One region of the Fictibacillus sp. Mic-4 genome, then DNA from elsewhere that is predicted to be linked to it. Evidence: riboswitches for the same ligand, from Rfam matches in the RefSeq annotation. Region 1 holds a riboswitch; each other region holds the start of a gene.
The links. Region 1 has a riboswitch for S-adenosylmethionine ahead of WD019_RS00145 (2,3-diketo-5-methylthiopentyl-1-phosphate enolase). Riboswitches for the same ligand answer to the same signal wherever they lie in the genome.
Positions count from the first base shown of each region.

Region 1 (5,273 bases):
TCTTGCCTCGTTCCCAGCAAACGAATGGAAAGCAAATTTTAGCCGATTTGGACCGCGCGCTCAGTTCTTATATTCAGGGGCAAATTTTTGTCAGCTTTTGTGTCGGGGTTATGCTTTATATCGGTTATTTAATTATCGGGATTGATTATTCTCTCATCCTTGCAATCGTCGCCATGTTTACGAATGTCATCCCTTTTCTTGGGCCGATCATCGCAATTACACCAGCCATTATCGTTGCAATCATTGATTCGCCGTTCATGATTGTAAAAGTATTAATTGTTATGGTGATCGCGCAACAAATCGAAGGAAATCTCATTTCTCCGCAAGTGATGGGCAAACAGTTGAACATTCATCCACTGACGATCATTTCCATTTTGCTCGTTGCAGGCAGCATTGGCGGGGTGCTTGGGTTAATTCTTGCCGTCCCTGTCTATGCCGTCTTAAAAGTCGTTGTTCTCCATACGTATCGCCTATGGAAGCTGCGAAAAGAGCAAAACATTGAACAAAAAATTATGCATTAAACAATAAACGAGAGGGGGATCCCCTCTCGTTTATTGTTTAACTTCTTCTTTTTCGTAAATCGGCACCCAGCCTTCTTTTGTTTTAAAAATTCGGACGGCAACGACCTTACGATCATCCATTAACGTGAAATAATGCCTGTAGTTTTCGGGTACGGAAATTAAATCTCCCGGTTCAAGCTCAACATCGAAGAAACGCCCGTCTGTTCCTTCTATGGCAAAAATCCCGTGTCCGCTAACGATAAATCGGACTTCATCATCAGAGTGGTGGTGTTCTTGAATAAAGTTTTTCAATAAGTCCTCAAGATTAGGTGTATTTGGAGAAAGCGAGATCACATCCGCTGTTAAATACCCTCTTCTTTCTGAAATGTCAGCAATTTCTTGGCGGAATACTTGAAGAATTTCCTCTTTATCTTCTTCTGTTAAAGCGTAGTTTTCTTGAAGATGTTTTGGCAGTTTTTCAATATCCCATTTTTCATAGATAACGCCATGGCCCTCTAAATATTGAACGACTTCTTCCGCTTTTTCCACTCTTTCATTATTATCATGGAACCGCAATTGTGCCATTATTCATTCCTCCTAAAGGTTAATCAATTTATTTTGATAAGATGGGGCAATTTCCGCTTGAAACAATTGCTTTATTTTTAAATGATACGAGAATAAAAACTCGAAAGCTTCTAAATGTTTTTTCGCTTCAAAGCCGTTTTTCCCCCATACCGTTATCCCATGGTTTCGAATAAGAACCGCTTTTGTTTCAGGTGTAATGCGGTTTGCGACTTCTTTGGCCAGCACGTTTAAATCGGCGTAGTTTTCAACAATCGGTATCGAAATTTCCCCATCTTCTTCCCAAATGCCAAACGCTTTGATCAATTCTTGCCCTTTAAATGTAATCTTTCCAACTTTTGCGTAAAGTTCAGAAATGACGTTATTGTCGATCGTATGAACATGAAGGCAGCATCCTGCATCGGTTAACTTGTATACTTCACAATGAATACCTGTTTCAGCTGAAGCTTTTAAATCGGTAGCTTCTACTGGCTTTCCGTCACCGTCTACAAGCAAGAAGTCATCATCCGTCCGTTTCCGCTTATCTTTCCCGCTTGCCGTCACTAGAAACGTCAATGGATGGTCGCCGACTTTTATCGATAAGTTGCCGCTTGTCCCCGGGAACCAATCGCGGGCCGCCAGCTCGTCTTTAATGTCAGCCAGCTCCAGCCAGCGTTCTTCAAAAATGCTCATAGGTTACCCTCCTTTTGCTTAATTGATCGATAATTTCATAGAACGTTTCAAACGGCGTATAGGAGATGTTATTTTCCTCACATTTTTCAATTAAGAAATCACGGGCAAACACCTCATCTGCCTGTTTCGCCGCCTGTAAATCGGTAATGGAGTCGCCAATCACGATTTTATGGTACTTGCTTGAATCAAACCTTCGAAGAATTGTCGGTTTGCAGCAACCGCAATCATTGCCGCATGCATCGTCACATGCGTGTGGCCAGAGGATCCGGACTGACTCTCCTGTAAAATCGCTGCCATTACAATAAATATGATCTTCAGGTATAACTCCTTGAAGCAGCGGATAAACAAAAAAATCAATGCCTCCGCTGACGATATAAAGCGGGATGCCCTGTTCTTTTGTATAGTCTACAAATGCATGAAAACCGTCTCTTACTTTCGCCTGCGAAAGGACAAATTCGGTAATCTCATCTTTTTTGCTTGATGGCAGGAGGGAAAAAAGCTTTCCGACACCTTCACGAATGGATATTTGTTGCCCGAGAATTTGCTCTTTAATGTTCTCCCATCCTAACGGGGCAAATTGTTTCATAATCGCAATGATGTTATCATTTTCAGTCACTGTGCCGTCAAAATCGCAAAAAATGACTCCGGTCTTCTTCATGCCTTCACTGCCCCTCCCCACAGGTTAAGTGCGGCTCGTAAGGACTCGCTGTTCGCGGCCGTTTCTTCTAAGCTCTCATCCCTTAAGATTCCGTCAATCGCATCCCTGAAGGCTTTTCCTCCTTCTGATGCGCCGCCGGGATGTCCGTGAATCCCACCGCCTGCATTGATCACACTGTCGATTCCAAAGTCTTGAATGAGCTGCGGCGTAAGGCCCGGGTGAATGCCTGCTGATGGAACCGGGAACGAACGCTTCACCTTTATCTCGTCCGTTGTTAATTCCTCCGCAATGCCAAGGGCCTCTTCTTTCTTCAGCGCCACACTGCCATATGGCGAAGGGAAAAGGGAAAAATCAGCACCGACCACCCTCAGGGCTTTCCCAAGAAGGAGCGGGTTTGCGATGCCATACACCTTTGAAGGGGTCATCGCTCCGGAAAATGAGGGATGGGCCATAATTGGGATGGTGATATCCGGATCTTCGGCGAGCGATTGCAATACGTCAAGGCCATATGTAAACACGTTAAACAAAAGCGCGCTTGCCCCGAGCTCTACGGCCCGTTTTGCTTTATCTTTCAATTCATATGTACGGCCTGTCAAGTTCACGGCATACAATGTCTTCTCCCCCGTTATTTCTTCCGTCTCTTTTAAGACTTCAACTGCCGCTTTAATTCGTTCGTCAAAGGAAGTGAGCGGATTGTCAAATAAAATTTCATCATCTTTCACAAGGTCGACGCCGCCCAGCGCCTGCTCTTTTAGTTGCTTTTTGAAAAACGTGAGGTCACGGCCGATCATTCCTTTAAAAATACTCATTAAAAGCGGGCGGCCATGAACCCCTAGCACCTTTCGTATCCCGTCAATTCCATAAGATGGGCCTGGAAATGCGCTTAAAAGCTCTTCAGAAAAATCAAGGTCAACCAATTTTACTTCTCCGTCTAACGATAACTTGCCAAAGACAGTCGTCAAAATGGCCGGCAAGTCGGAAGAAAAATTTGCGGCCGGATAAGCAATTTTGAGGAGCCCTCTCGATCGCTTCTCTCCAAAATAGGCGTTTACTTTCTCATCTTCGGAAAGTTCTGTTACCTCTACAACCCGGCCTTTATGGTTCTTTAGCTGCTCCTTTTCCAATTCCGGCAAATCCGTCCACGTCCCAACCGTTAAACCAAGCGCGATGCTTTCTGCTTTTTTTTCTAAATGGGTTCCTTTATCGTGAACAAGATACGTTGCTGTTACAACACTCATGTACTCCACTCCCTGTATCAATCAGTCTTCAAAGGCTCGTGATCCTTTGGCTGGCTAAATTAAAAATGCCTCTTCCCATAAGGAAGAGGCATTCAATAGACAATCTCACCGCTTCCTCTCATCTCTCAGCTTAACGCTGCAAGAATTAGCACCGTTTTCACCTGGTGGCGTTCAAAAAGCCATTATCGACGTTTGAACACCAACGAAAGTGAGTCGGTTGCCGGGTTTCATCGGGCCAGTCCCTCCACCTGCTCTTGATAAGAGAAATTACAAATTGTTTGAATATTAATTTTACTAGTGATTATGACAGGCAAATCATGATCTGTCAATTATTTTTTTAAAAAAGGTTAAGCTTTGCCATCCGATTGGCCGCTTCAACTAAACGATCTTCGCCGCATAAAAGACCGACGCGGACATATCCTTCTCCACTTTTCCCAAACCCAATTCCCGGTGCGACGACGACATGGGCTTTTTCCAATAGCAAGTCGGCAAAGCTTTCCGAAGTATACCCATCCGGAACAGGCAGCCAGCAAAAGAAGGACCCTTTTGGTGCTTCAACCTTCCAACCGACTTCATTCAAGCGGTGGATAAAAGCGTTTCTGCGGCTTTCATATGTTGCGACGAGCTCCGTGACGCAATCCTGCGGTCCTAACAACGCAGTTGCCGCCGCTTCCTGTACGGCGCCAAACAAGCTGACATAAAAATGGTCTTGAATGAGATTGATGCTCTTAATGACGCTTTCGTTTCCGACCGCAAAACCGACACGCCAGCCCGCCATGTTATACGTTTTACTCAATGTGTAAATTTCGATGCCAACCTCTTTTGCCCCCTGAATTTCGAGGAAGCTGACCGGTTTTTTTCCGTCAAAACCAATTGCCCCATAGGCAAAATCGTGAACGACAAGAATATCATTTTCTTTAGCGAGATGAATCGTTTCCTCGAAAAATTCTTTCGTCGCAACCGCCGCCGTCGGGTTGTTCGGATAGTTTAAAAACATTAATTTTGCTTTGTCTAATACGTCTTTTTCGATTTCGTTGTAATCAGGCAAAAATTGATTTTCTTCTTTTAGAGGCATCATGGCCATTTCCGCTCTTGCCATCGCAATCCCTGACCAATAATCCGGATAGCCCGGATCAGGAACGAGTGCGATGTCCCCTGGATTTAAAAAACATTGAGAAATTTCGACGAGTCCAACTTTTCCGCCAAACAGGATGGCGACTTCTCTTTTCGGATCAATTTCCACTCCATATTCGCGTTTATAAAAGGATGCCACTGCTTCCTTTAAAAAATCATAGCCGGTAAAAGGGGGGTATTTATGATAGGCCGGATTTACCGCCGCTTCTTGCAATGCGGCAACAATATGCGCCGGCGTCGGCTGGTCCGGATTTCCTTGCCCGAGATTAATGACATCATGCCCTTGTTCGATTATTCTCGCAACTTTCTGAACAAGTTTTGCAAAAAATTGATCAGGAAGCTGATTTAATACGTCCGCTTGTTCAAACTGTTTCAACCATGCCACATCCTATCAATAAAAGTCCATAAATTCTAATGAATAATGGTATATCTAAAAATCGAAATTGTCAAAGAAGAAAAACCGAAGTGGATTTCATCCGACTTCGGTTT
Region 1 is NZ_JBBHZM010000001.1:33,207-38,479, reverse strand. Features, by position in the region: gene WD019_RS00165 (AI-2E family transporter) at 1-521, shown strand, start outside; gene WD019_RS00160 (1,2-dihydroxy-3-keto-5-methylthiopentene dioxygenase) at 552-1,085, opposite strand; gene WD019_RS00155 (methylthioribulose 1-phosphate dehydratase) at 1,098-1,754, opposite strand; gene WD019_RS00150 (2-hydroxy-3-keto-5-methylthiopentenyl-1-phosphate phosphatase) at 1,741-2,412, opposite strand; gene WD019_RS00145 (2,3-diketo-5-methylthiopentyl-1-phosphate enolase) at 2,409-3,650, opposite strand; SAM riboswitch class I at 3,766-3,914, opposite strand; gene WD019_RS00140 (pyridoxal phosphate-dependent aminotransferase) at 3,988-5,160, opposite strand.

Region 2 (5,273 bases), on a different contig from region 1:
TGATCCGTGTGATCCGATCGGAAAAAAGTATTATTCTACCCCGCCAAACCTTTATATGGGGTTTCAGCCTTATAATCTTGAACAATTCTCCCCGAAAGAAGCATTAAAAAAAGGAACGTTATGGCCCGCCTTTTATGATTATTATGAAAATCCTTATGAAAGAAAATCGTAAAGGGGTGAGATGACATGGCCCAATTACCTGCAGAATTTTATCAATTGATGGAAGAACTGCAAGCCGTTGATTTTGTATTAGTGGAATTAACTCTTTATCTTGATACACACCCTGAAGATACAAACTCCATTCATCAATTTAATCAATTTGCACAAACGAGAAAAAAGCTGAAACGCGCAATTGAATCGAAATACGGCCCGCTTCAACAGTTTGGCAACAGCTATGCCGGTGCCCCGTGGAACTGGGACAGCCCACCATGGCCGTGGCAACTTTAACTTCTGATTCAACAACAAGGGGGGACTAGTTTTCAATGTGGATTTATGAAAAAAAACTTCAATATCCCGTTAGAGTAAGTACGTGCAACCCGAAGCTGGCAAAATTTTTAATTGAGCAATATGGAGGGGCTGATGGAGAACTGGCCGCTGCATTGCGGTATTTAAACCAGCGTTACAGCATTCCGGATAAAGTTATTGGATTATTAACGGATATCGGTACAGAGGAGTTCGCCCATCTCGAAATGATCGCGACAATGGTTTATAAATTAACGAAAGATGCAACGCCACAGCAACTTCGCGACGCCGGCCTTGAAGGCCATTATGCAGATCATGACAGTGCGCTTCATTATCATAATGCAGCCGGAATACCGTGGACAGCCACTTACATTCAGGCAAAAGGCGACCCGATAGCCGATCTTTACGAAGATATCGCGGCAGAGGAAAAAGCTCGGGCAACGTATCAATGGTTGATCAACATGTCAGATGATCCGGATTTAAATGACGGGCTTCGCTTTTTAAGGGAAAGAGAAATCGTTCATTCCCAGCGTTTCCGGGAAGCCGTGGAAATTTTAAAAGAAGAGCGCGATCGGAAGGTCTTTTTCTAAACCGCCAATTAGGCGGTTTTTTTAAAATAAAAACCATGGCTTTTTATAAAAGCCATGGTTTTAAACATTAAATATTTGCCTGTTTCTTTAGTTCTTCCGCTTTATCTGTTTTTTCCCACGGAAGTTCAACATCCGTGCGGCCAAAGTGACCGTAAGCAGCCGTTTGCTTATAAATCGGACGGCGAAGGTCGAGCATTCTTATAATACCTGCCGGACGAAGGTCAAAATTGTTGCGCACGAGTTCCACGAGAACTTCTTCGGACACTTTGCCAGTGCCAAATGTATCGACAGAAATGGATACCGGTTGCGCAACACCGATCGCATAAGCAAGCTGAACTTCAACTTTTTCAGCAAGGCCAGCTGCAACAATATTTTTTGCTACATAGCGGGCCGCATAAGCAGCAGAACGGTCCACTTTTGTAGGATCCTTACCGGAGAATGCACCGCCGCCATGGCGAGCATAACCGCCATACGTATCAACAATAATTTTACGCCCAGTAAGCCCTGCATCCCCTTGAGGTCCGCCGATTACAAAGCGGCCAGTCGGATTGATGAAATATTTTGTTTTCTCATCAATTAACTCCTCTGGAACGACAGGTTTAATAACCTTCTCTTTCATATCCGCTTGAATTTGCTCTAAGCTAATCTCTGGATGATGCTGGGTTGAAATGACAATCGTATCAATACGAACCGGCTTTCCATTTTCATCATACTCAACTGTTACTTGTGTTTTTCCATCCGGACGCAAATAAGGCACTTCTTCCGATTTACGCACTTCAGCTAATCGGCGGGATAAACGGTGAGATAAAGAAATTGGAAGCGGCATTAATTCAGCTGTTTCGTTGCACGCGAATCCGAACATTAACCCCTGGTCACCTGCTCCGATGGCTTCAATCTCTGCATCCGTCATTGAACCTTCACGTGCTTCAAGGGCCTTGTCAACACCCATTGCTATATCCGCTGATTGTTCATCAATGGATGTAAGAACCGCGCACGTTTCAGAGTCAAAACCATACTTTGCACGATCATATCCGATTGCCTTAATTGTCTCACGGACAACCTTTGGAATATCGACATACGTAGATGTCGTAATTTCCCCGGCAACTAATACCAACCCGGTTGTTACAGACGTTTCGCAAGCTACGCGGGCATTCGGATCATTTGCTAAAATTTCATCTAAGATCGCATCGGAAATTTGATCGCAAATTTTATCCGGATGTCCTTCTGTTACAGATTCTGAAGTAAAAAGACGACGACTTACCTTTTTTGACAATTGAGGATCCTCCTTCTCCGAAAAGGGAATATAAGATACGGTACTCATTCCTATATATCAACAGTTTAAAACGTTCTAATGGACATAAAAAAAGCCTTTTCCATTACAAAACCACTTGAGGAAAAGGTCCATTCTTTAAAGCCTTCAACCTCTTATTTTCCAAGGTAAAGTTACCTTGCAGGTTAGCACCTTTTCACCTTCGAAGTAATCTCCTTCGTTTTTAGTGTCGGTTGCTGGGTTTCATAGGGCCTGTCCCTCCACCTACTCGGAATAAGAGTAGCCGTTCCCGAATTATAATAGCGTAGTTATATAGTGATGTCAACCTAAACATGAATAGCATTTGCATCACAAGCGAAAATTATTTTTATATGCTTGTATTTAATTTTTACTTATTATATATGTCTCTACTCATTCACCATTTCGCCATAAATCATGAACCTTTTTTTAAAAATCACAATAAAATAGTATACATCATTTGTTTTAATGTGTTATACTAATTCCAACTTAAACAAGTCATTAAAAAACTCTCTTAAAAGGATGGTTTTGCGTTCATGAATACCGTTGAATTCACAACTACATTAAATGATATCTTAAATAGTTCAAAAACATATCATAATCTGCCTGTTCCTATCTTAGTTGAAAAGGCGTTGCTGCGCAATGAAGGAAAGCTTTCTTCCACTGGTGCATTTCAGGCTGTTACCGGGAAATACACTGGCCGCTCACCGAAAGATAAATTTATTGTAGAGGATGAAAGCGTCAAAGACAAGATTGACTGGGGAGATGTCAACCAGCCGATTGCCCCGGAAAAATTTGATCTATTATATAAGAAAGTCCTTCAGTACTTAAGTGAAAAAGAAGAACTGTTTCACTTTAAAGGTTTTGCCGGTGCGGATCATGCATACCGTTTACCGATTCAAGTCATCAACGAATATGCATGGCATAATTTATTTGCCCATCAATTGTTCGTCCGTCCAAACGAAAAAGAAGTAAATGAATTAGAGCCGGAATTTACAATCGTTTCCGCTCCGGGGTTTCTTGCAGATCCAGAAGTTGATGGAACAAATTCTGAAACATTTATTATTGTTTCTTTCGAAAAACGTGTCGTATTAATCGGCGGAACCGAGTACGCAGGAGAAATGAAAAAATCCATCTTTTCCGTGATGAATTATTTGCTTCCTGAACAAGGAATCCTTTCAATGCACTGTTCTGCCAACGTTGGTCAAGAAGGAGACGTTGCCCTTTTCTTCGGATTATCCGGCACTGGAAAAACAACGCTTTCTGCTGACCCGAACCGCCGATTAATCGGTGATGATGAACACGGCTGGGCCAATACCGGTGTATTTAACATTGAAGGCGGCTGCTATGCGAAGTGCATCAACTTGTCTCAAGAGAAAGAACCACAAATTTGGAATGCGATTCGCTTTGGAACGGTTCTTGAAAATGTCATTCTTGATCCTGAAACGAGAGTGGCTGACTATAACGACTCAACATTAACAGAAAATACGCGTGCGGCTTATCCGATTGATGCGATTGATAATATTATTCAACCGAGTGTAGCAGGCCATCCAAATGCGATTATTTTCTTAACGGCTGATGCTTTTGGCGTATTACCGCCAATCAGCAGATTAACGAAAGAACAGGCGATGTACCATTTCCTATCCGGATACACAAGCAAGCTTGCAGGAACAGAACGCGGAATCACTTCCCCGCAGGCAACATTCTCAACTTGCTTTGGAGCTCCATTCTTGCCGCTTGAAGCCACTGTTTATGCGGAAATGCTCGGTGAAAAGATCGATCAGCATGACGTTGAAGTCTTTTTAGTGAACACTGGCTGGTCCGGCGGAGAATACGGTGTTGGAAAACGCATGAACTTAAACTATACGAGAGCGATGGTTCAAGCAGCATTAGAAGGCGAATTAAAATCGGTTGAAACAGCGATTGACCCTGTATTCGGCCTTCACGTTCCGCTTCGTTGCCCTGGCGTGCCTGACCAAGTCCTTCAACCGAAGAAAACGTGGGACAATCCTGAAGAATATGACAAGAAAGCAAGAGAACTTGCCAACAAATTCAAAGAAAACTTCAAGAAATTCCAAAATGTGTCCGCTGCTATTCAAAACGCCGGCCCATTAGTATAACACATTAAATGAAGCCCGTCCTTGACGGGCTTCATTTTTTTGAAGAAAAGCAGGTTGATTATCTCCTCCTTCTAGTTATTTATGTTACAAAATGGAAAAGGAGTGAAAGGCTTATGTCATCAGCTGTTATTTTTTGGGAAGCATTGCTTTATTTTACTTTTTAGTGATGATTCCCGTTCAATATTCCTACATTTCCGGCATAAAAGACAAGTTGAAAAGAACGAATCTTTCACAAGAACATTTATTTGAAAAAATGTCATTTGAAGAAGAACAACTTCACTTTTCTATTCAAGGCAATCCGTTCAATATACCTTCAACGATTGTAGCTAATCTCATATACAAATTACGTCATGGCAACAACTAAAGCACGGTTAGTCAACCCGTGCTTTAGTTGTTAATTCAGAAAGAAACGGATAAGCAAAAATAGCGCTTATCCGTTTTCCTCTGGAGAATGGCTTTTCATCCAATCGCATAATGCTTTTGTTATCTTCCGTTTTTCCCTTGGCGGAAAGTGATGGGTAAATTGCGGGTAAAGCCATTCTTCATGTTCCTTTCCAAGCTTCGCTAAACAGCGCTTCATTTGCAATGTGTGCTCTACGTTCACGTTTTCATCACACATGCCGTGGATCATTAAGAGGGGTACTTGAAGGTCGTGACAATAATATAAAGGAGAGCGCCATTCGTATTCTTCCGAGTATTTGTCAGGGCTGCCGCCGATGACCCGTTTCATCATCCGCCGCAAATCAACCCTTTCTTCATACGTCCACCGCATTTCCGTCACTCCTCCCCATGTCACAACCGACCGGATTTCCG
Region 2 is NZ_JBBHZM010000018.1:17,346-22,618, forward strand. Features, by position in the region: gene WD019_RS12565 (spore coat associated protein CotJA) at 1-172, shown strand, start outside; gene WD019_RS12570 (spore coat protein CotJB) at 187-447, shown strand; gene WD019_RS12575 (manganese catalase family protein) at 483-1,052, shown strand; gene metK (methionine adenosyltransferase) at 1,120-2,325, opposite strand; SAM riboswitch class I at 2,475-2,602, opposite strand; gene pckA (phosphoenolpyruvate carboxykinase (ATP)) at 2,877-4,460, shown strand; gene WD019_RS12590 (DUF3949 domain-containing protein) at 4,627-4,824, shown strand; gene WD019_RS12595 (alpha/beta hydrolase family protein) at 4,891-5,273, opposite strand, start outside.
Region 2: another riboswitch for S-adenosylmethionine. It lies ahead of metK (methionine adenosyltransferase); the one in region 1 lies ahead of WD019_RS00145 (2,3-diketo-5-methylthiopentyl-1-phosphate enolase).

Region 3 (5,273 bases), on a different contig from region 1:
TCCGGGTTTTGGAGAAAGAAAGTTTAAGTTGACAAGGTACGCATAGACAGCATCTTTTCCTCCATCATAAACTACTAAATGAGCAGTCGGAAGTTTTTCAAACGAAGGAGAGTAACCTAAATCTTTTTTTGCAATGTTAATCGCTGTTTTAGCATTCAATTTTTTCTTCGCTTTAAGCCCTTCCTTCTTATCTAGATCAGGGATGACAGTTCCAGAAATAACTGTTAGCACTCCATCTTCAGAAACATGCGCTACCTGTGTGGAGCCCCACACTGGCACGCCTTTAAACACTTGTTGAAGACGAAGAACGGTTTGCCCCTGCTTGTCCTTTTGACTCGACTTTACTAGAAAGGATTTTTCGGCTGAATGTGCTCCGATTTTGTATTCATTTTTATGGCTGTCGAAATAGCTGAACACGACATTTTTTGCACTTTTTGAAGACGGTTTTGTTAAATGCCCCGAAATAAATTCCGGAGAACCTACCGTCTTATTGTACATTTTTGTCGATAATACATTTTTGGGCGCAGCGAAAGCAGATGCGCTCGAAAAAACACTTGCCGTCAAGCCAATTGATAATCCCAATGCCAATACTTTCTTGTTCACAAACATGCCTCCCCATAAAAATTTTTAGAAAAACCTCGAAAACTATCATATCATAAAGGTTGTTAAATTCATACTATTCTAAAAATTTTGATTCTGTTTTACTACGCTACTTAAGCGATAATAGGAATAAAGGCATACCATCAGCATTATAAAAATAAGCGTTTAGACACTTGCAATAAAAAAACAGCCGAAATGGCTGTTTTTTTATTGATTGACTGGCACAACTGCGCCTTTATATTTCTTGTTAATAAAGTCCTGGATTTCCTTTGAATGAAGTACATCAACTAATGCTTTTACTGGTTTTTTGTTTTTGTCCCCTTTGCGAACCGTAATAATGTTTACAAATGGGGAGTCTGCCCCTTCAAGGGCGATTGCATCTTTCTTCGGATTTAATCCTGCATCAAGTGCATAGTTTGTATTGATTAAGATCGCATCGCCTTCACCATTTTTATACGCTTTAGGAAGCATGCCTGCATCAATGTCAGCTTTAAACTTAAGGTGTTTAGGGTTTTTCACGATATCTTTTAGCTGCGCATTGTAGCTTACGCCTTTTTTCAACGTAATTAACCCTTCTTTTTCAAGCAATAGCAACATACGTCCATGGTCGGCAACCGAATTGCTCATAATGATTGTCGCCCCGTTCGGAAGGTCTTTTAACGATTTATATTTTTTCGAATACACACCAATCGGTTCAATGTGGATTCCGCCAGCGTTTTCGAACTTGTAATTTTTATGATCTTTCATTTGTGATACAAGGTAAGGAATGTGTTGGAAATAGTTTGCATCGATTTCTTTATCAGCCAATGCTTTATTTGGCAATACGTAATCCTGGAATGTTTTAATTTGAAGATCAATGCCTTTTTTCTTCAAAAGCGGTTTAGCCTGTTCCAAAATTTCTGCATGTGGTACAGAAGTAGCCCCAACAACAATTTTATCATTGCTCATTCCTTCTTCTTTTTTCCCACAAGCAGCAAGTGCCAGTGAAAGTGCTGCAACGAGAATAATGCTTAAAATCTTTTTCATCAGAAATAGTCCCCCTTGTTTGTAATTTAACGCTTATCAATGCGTTTTGTTATAAGATCACCAATAAATTGGATGATAAACACAATAATTAAAATCGCAACCGTCGCTACAAACGTAACGTCATTTTGTTCGCGTTGATATCCCCAAATGTAGGCAAGGTTTCCAAGGCCGCCTGCACCGACTACACCCGCCATAGCCGTATAGCCGACAAGGGCGATCGCCGTTACCGTAATACCCGAAATTAATGCGGGCAAGCTTTCAGGGATTAGCACTTTAAAGATGATTTGAAAATTAGTAGCGCCCATCGATTTAGCTGCTTCAATAACCCCTTTATCAACTTCGCGTAAGGCGATTTCAACCATCCGTGCGTAAAAGGGAGCGGCTCCAATAATTAAAGCTGGCAGAGCAGCATTAGCACCTAGCATAGACCCTACTAATATTCTTGTAAAAGGAATTAATAAAATAATTAAGATAATAAATGGCACAGAACGAAAGACGTTCACCACTGCGGCAATTATCATATTAAAAAACTTATTTTCCCATTGATTGCCTCTATTCGTTAAAAATAAAGCAAGGCCTAACATTAGTCCTAGTATAAAGGTGAAAAGTACACTAACCCCCGTCATATAAAGCGTTTCAATTGTCGCATCTTTAAAGACGCCCCACTCAACATTCGGAAATACGGTATTAAGCATGTGAGATCACCTCCACCTGTACTTGCTGTTCATTTAAGAAACGAATCGCTTCTTTCACGGATTCCTCTCTGCCGTCTAATTGAATAAACAACGTTCCATATTGCCCATTTTGTGTTTGCGACATTTTTCCTTGCAAAATATTTACACTTACATCAAATTGCTTGATAACTTCAGTAATTAATGGCTGCTCCGCCTTCGTTCCGACAAAAGTTAGTTGAACGATATGACTACTAGGGTTTTGTTCAAGTAAATGGTTAAGAGTATCTATCGTTTCCTCCGGTTCAGTCACTTGCTTCACAAATTCTTTAGTAATTGCTGCTTTCGGTGTTTTAAATACTTCAAGCACAGGACCGATCTCCGCAACCTTACCGCTCTCCATCACGGCAACACGGTGGCATATTTTTCGAATCACGTGCATTTCATGAGTAATTAAAACAATAGTCAATCCTAACTTTTTATTAATTTCAACCAGCAAATTTAAGATGCTATCCGTAGTTTTCGGATCAAGCGCAGATGTCGCTTCATCACATAACAATACTTCCGGATTATTGGCGAGCGCTCTTGCGATTCCGACACGTTGTTTTTGTCCGCCGCTCAACTGAGCAGGATAAGATTCACCGCGTCCTTCTAAACCTACAAGCTGGATTAATTCATCAACCCGCCTCTTCCTCTCTTCTTTCGGCACTCCTGCAATTTCAAGAGGAAATGAAATATTTTCACGAACGGTACGAGACCAGAGGAGATTAAAGTGCTGAAAGATCATGCTGATTCGTTGACGCTCTTTCCGCAATTCTCTTTCACTCAAATTCGACAGGTTTTTTCCCGCCACTGTAATCGTCCCACTCGTTGGGCGTTCCAACATATTTAACATACGAATTAACGTACTCTTGCCGGCCCCGCTATAGCCGATAATTCCAAATATTTCTCCTTTTTCAATTTCGATATTGACGTCATCCACGGCATGGACAGGTCCGTCCTTCGTTTGAAAAAGCTTTTTCACTGATTCGAGCTTAATCAACTACATTCCCCTACTTTCTGTTGTTACTTTGTTGAAAAAACAAATGCCTTTCTGCGTAAATGAGCAGAAAGGCATAAATGTATCTATGCGCCTTCTTCTCATCTCCCAAAGCAATTGATTCGCTTTGCAGGAATTGGCACCATTTTAAGCGTTATTCGCCTAACGGTTGCCGGGTTTCATCGGGCCAGTCCCTCCGCCTCTCGTGATAAGAACAAGTCGTTCTATTATTTTTTCATTTTTATAGTTGAATTCTATCACCCATGTCGAATGCTGTCAAACACTTTTTCGTCTATTTTTATGATTATGCCTCCGCCAATCATTCCCTCTATTCACACGTTTTGGTTTATGGTGTTGAAGATGTTGAGGGTAACGCTTTTTTATGTAATTTCCCCTGTCTGAGTGATACAGCGCTTTACGTTTATTGTGTGGCGGACGATATTTTTTCACTCGACGTTGATGTAGATCGTGCTTGTTTTTATGTAATGGATGTTGGTTGCTCGAATGGCGTATATTTTTCAAGCGATGCCGTTTATAGTCGTGATGGTTAACCAACGGCTTCTGTTTCATTATTTGACGCGATTGCCTATCCTTCGACTGTTTTGGCACAAAAACGGTCTCTCGTTTTTTCTTTTCCTCATTTTCTTTTTGCAAAACGCTTTTTTTGGGGCGTTTGGCTTTATTATGTTTATGAATGACCTTATTTTTTATAGTCTTATTTTTCCGCTTATTGTTCGGCTTATTTCTTATCTCTATATTTCTTTTCAGCTCGGAAAACGTCTTCTTCTGAACATCCTTAAGGGAAATCTTTTGTCCTTTATTCTTTGCATCTAAATATAATAAATATTTCCCGGTAGATATATTATTGTCGCTTGCCTTCTGGTGTTTTTCAGAATCCGCTTCTTTTATATTTACTGTAACTTGATGATTGGCGACTATTTTATTTCGTTTAATGGTTGCAATTGTTTTTTTTAGCGAAGATGACAACTTTTTATTTGATGGGTCAACTACTGTAGTCACAATCATTACATCTTGCCTGTCATTTAAGTACCCGCTCGCATTAAAAGCATCTATTAACTGGCCGGAAAAAGAAGACAGGCTCATCTTCTCTTTATAACGGATCTTTTTTAATAAATCTGCCGCATCATGATTCCATGATTGCACGTCAATGACCTCTAACCTTGAATTTACTCCCACTTCAAGACTTGGATTCACATCAAAACTTACATAAGCGGCCGCTGCTTCATTTTCATTTTTGATAGGAATCATCCCTGAAATAAGAAAAAAGACAAGGAAAAGAATAAGTGTAAGCGAAAAAGATGGCAATAAAGAACAGGGCCTTTTTTTAGAAACGGCAAAATAGGATGAATGATATTCGCTTCCAACGACCGGCTGTCTGCCGGGCGGAATGCGAACAGAAACAAAACATCCATCCTTCGTAAGAAGTATTACCTTTCCTTTTTTTACTTCCATTACAATGCCGCTTTTCATGTAACGTGTCCCCTCCTGCATGTAGAAGGAGTTGCTTCGTATAACGTTAGCTTGTCCTACTTTTAAACAACATCCTTAAGACTGAATGTATGACTTTAACGCTTTAAAGTCGCCTAAATAAATTAATGATACAGCTATTATATATTTTCGGTTTCTTTCGATTGTTTTACGACTGCAGGAAACCATGCTTAACAAATCTTTTATTGGCAGTTGCTTTTTTTCCATAAGAAAATCAGCTAATTCTTTATTTTCAACAATCAGTCGGGAAATTTCTTTCGCGTTTTCACGGGCATCTACATGTTTTGGACAATGTTTGGAAAGAACTTTAAAATTCAACCCGAATTCTTTTAAAAGTTTTTGATATTCCTCAATTTCATACACGCGGTTTTCTGATTGAACTTGTTCTTCATAGTAATCTAATGCCGCTTTTTGTTCTGCATAGCTCT
Region 3 is NZ_JBBHZM010000014.1:84,299-89,571, reverse strand. Features, by position in the region: gene WD019_RS11245 (M4 family metallopeptidase) at 1-603, opposite strand, end outside; gene WD019_RS11240 (MetQ/NlpA family ABC transporter substrate-binding protein) at 808-1,626, opposite strand; gene WD019_RS11235 (methionine ABC transporter permease) at 1,653-2,321, opposite strand; gene WD019_RS11230 (methionine ABC transporter ATP-binding protein) at 2,314-3,339, opposite strand; SAM riboswitch class I at 3,435-3,551, opposite strand; gene WD019_RS11225 (anti-sigma-I factor RsgI family protein) at 3,613-4,827, opposite strand; gene sigI (RNA polymerase sigma-I factor) at 4,903-5,273, opposite strand, start outside.
Region 3: another riboswitch for S-adenosylmethionine. It lies ahead of WD019_RS11230 (methionine ABC transporter ATP-binding protein); the one in region 1 lies ahead of WD019_RS00145 (2,3-diketo-5-methylthiopentyl-1-phosphate enolase).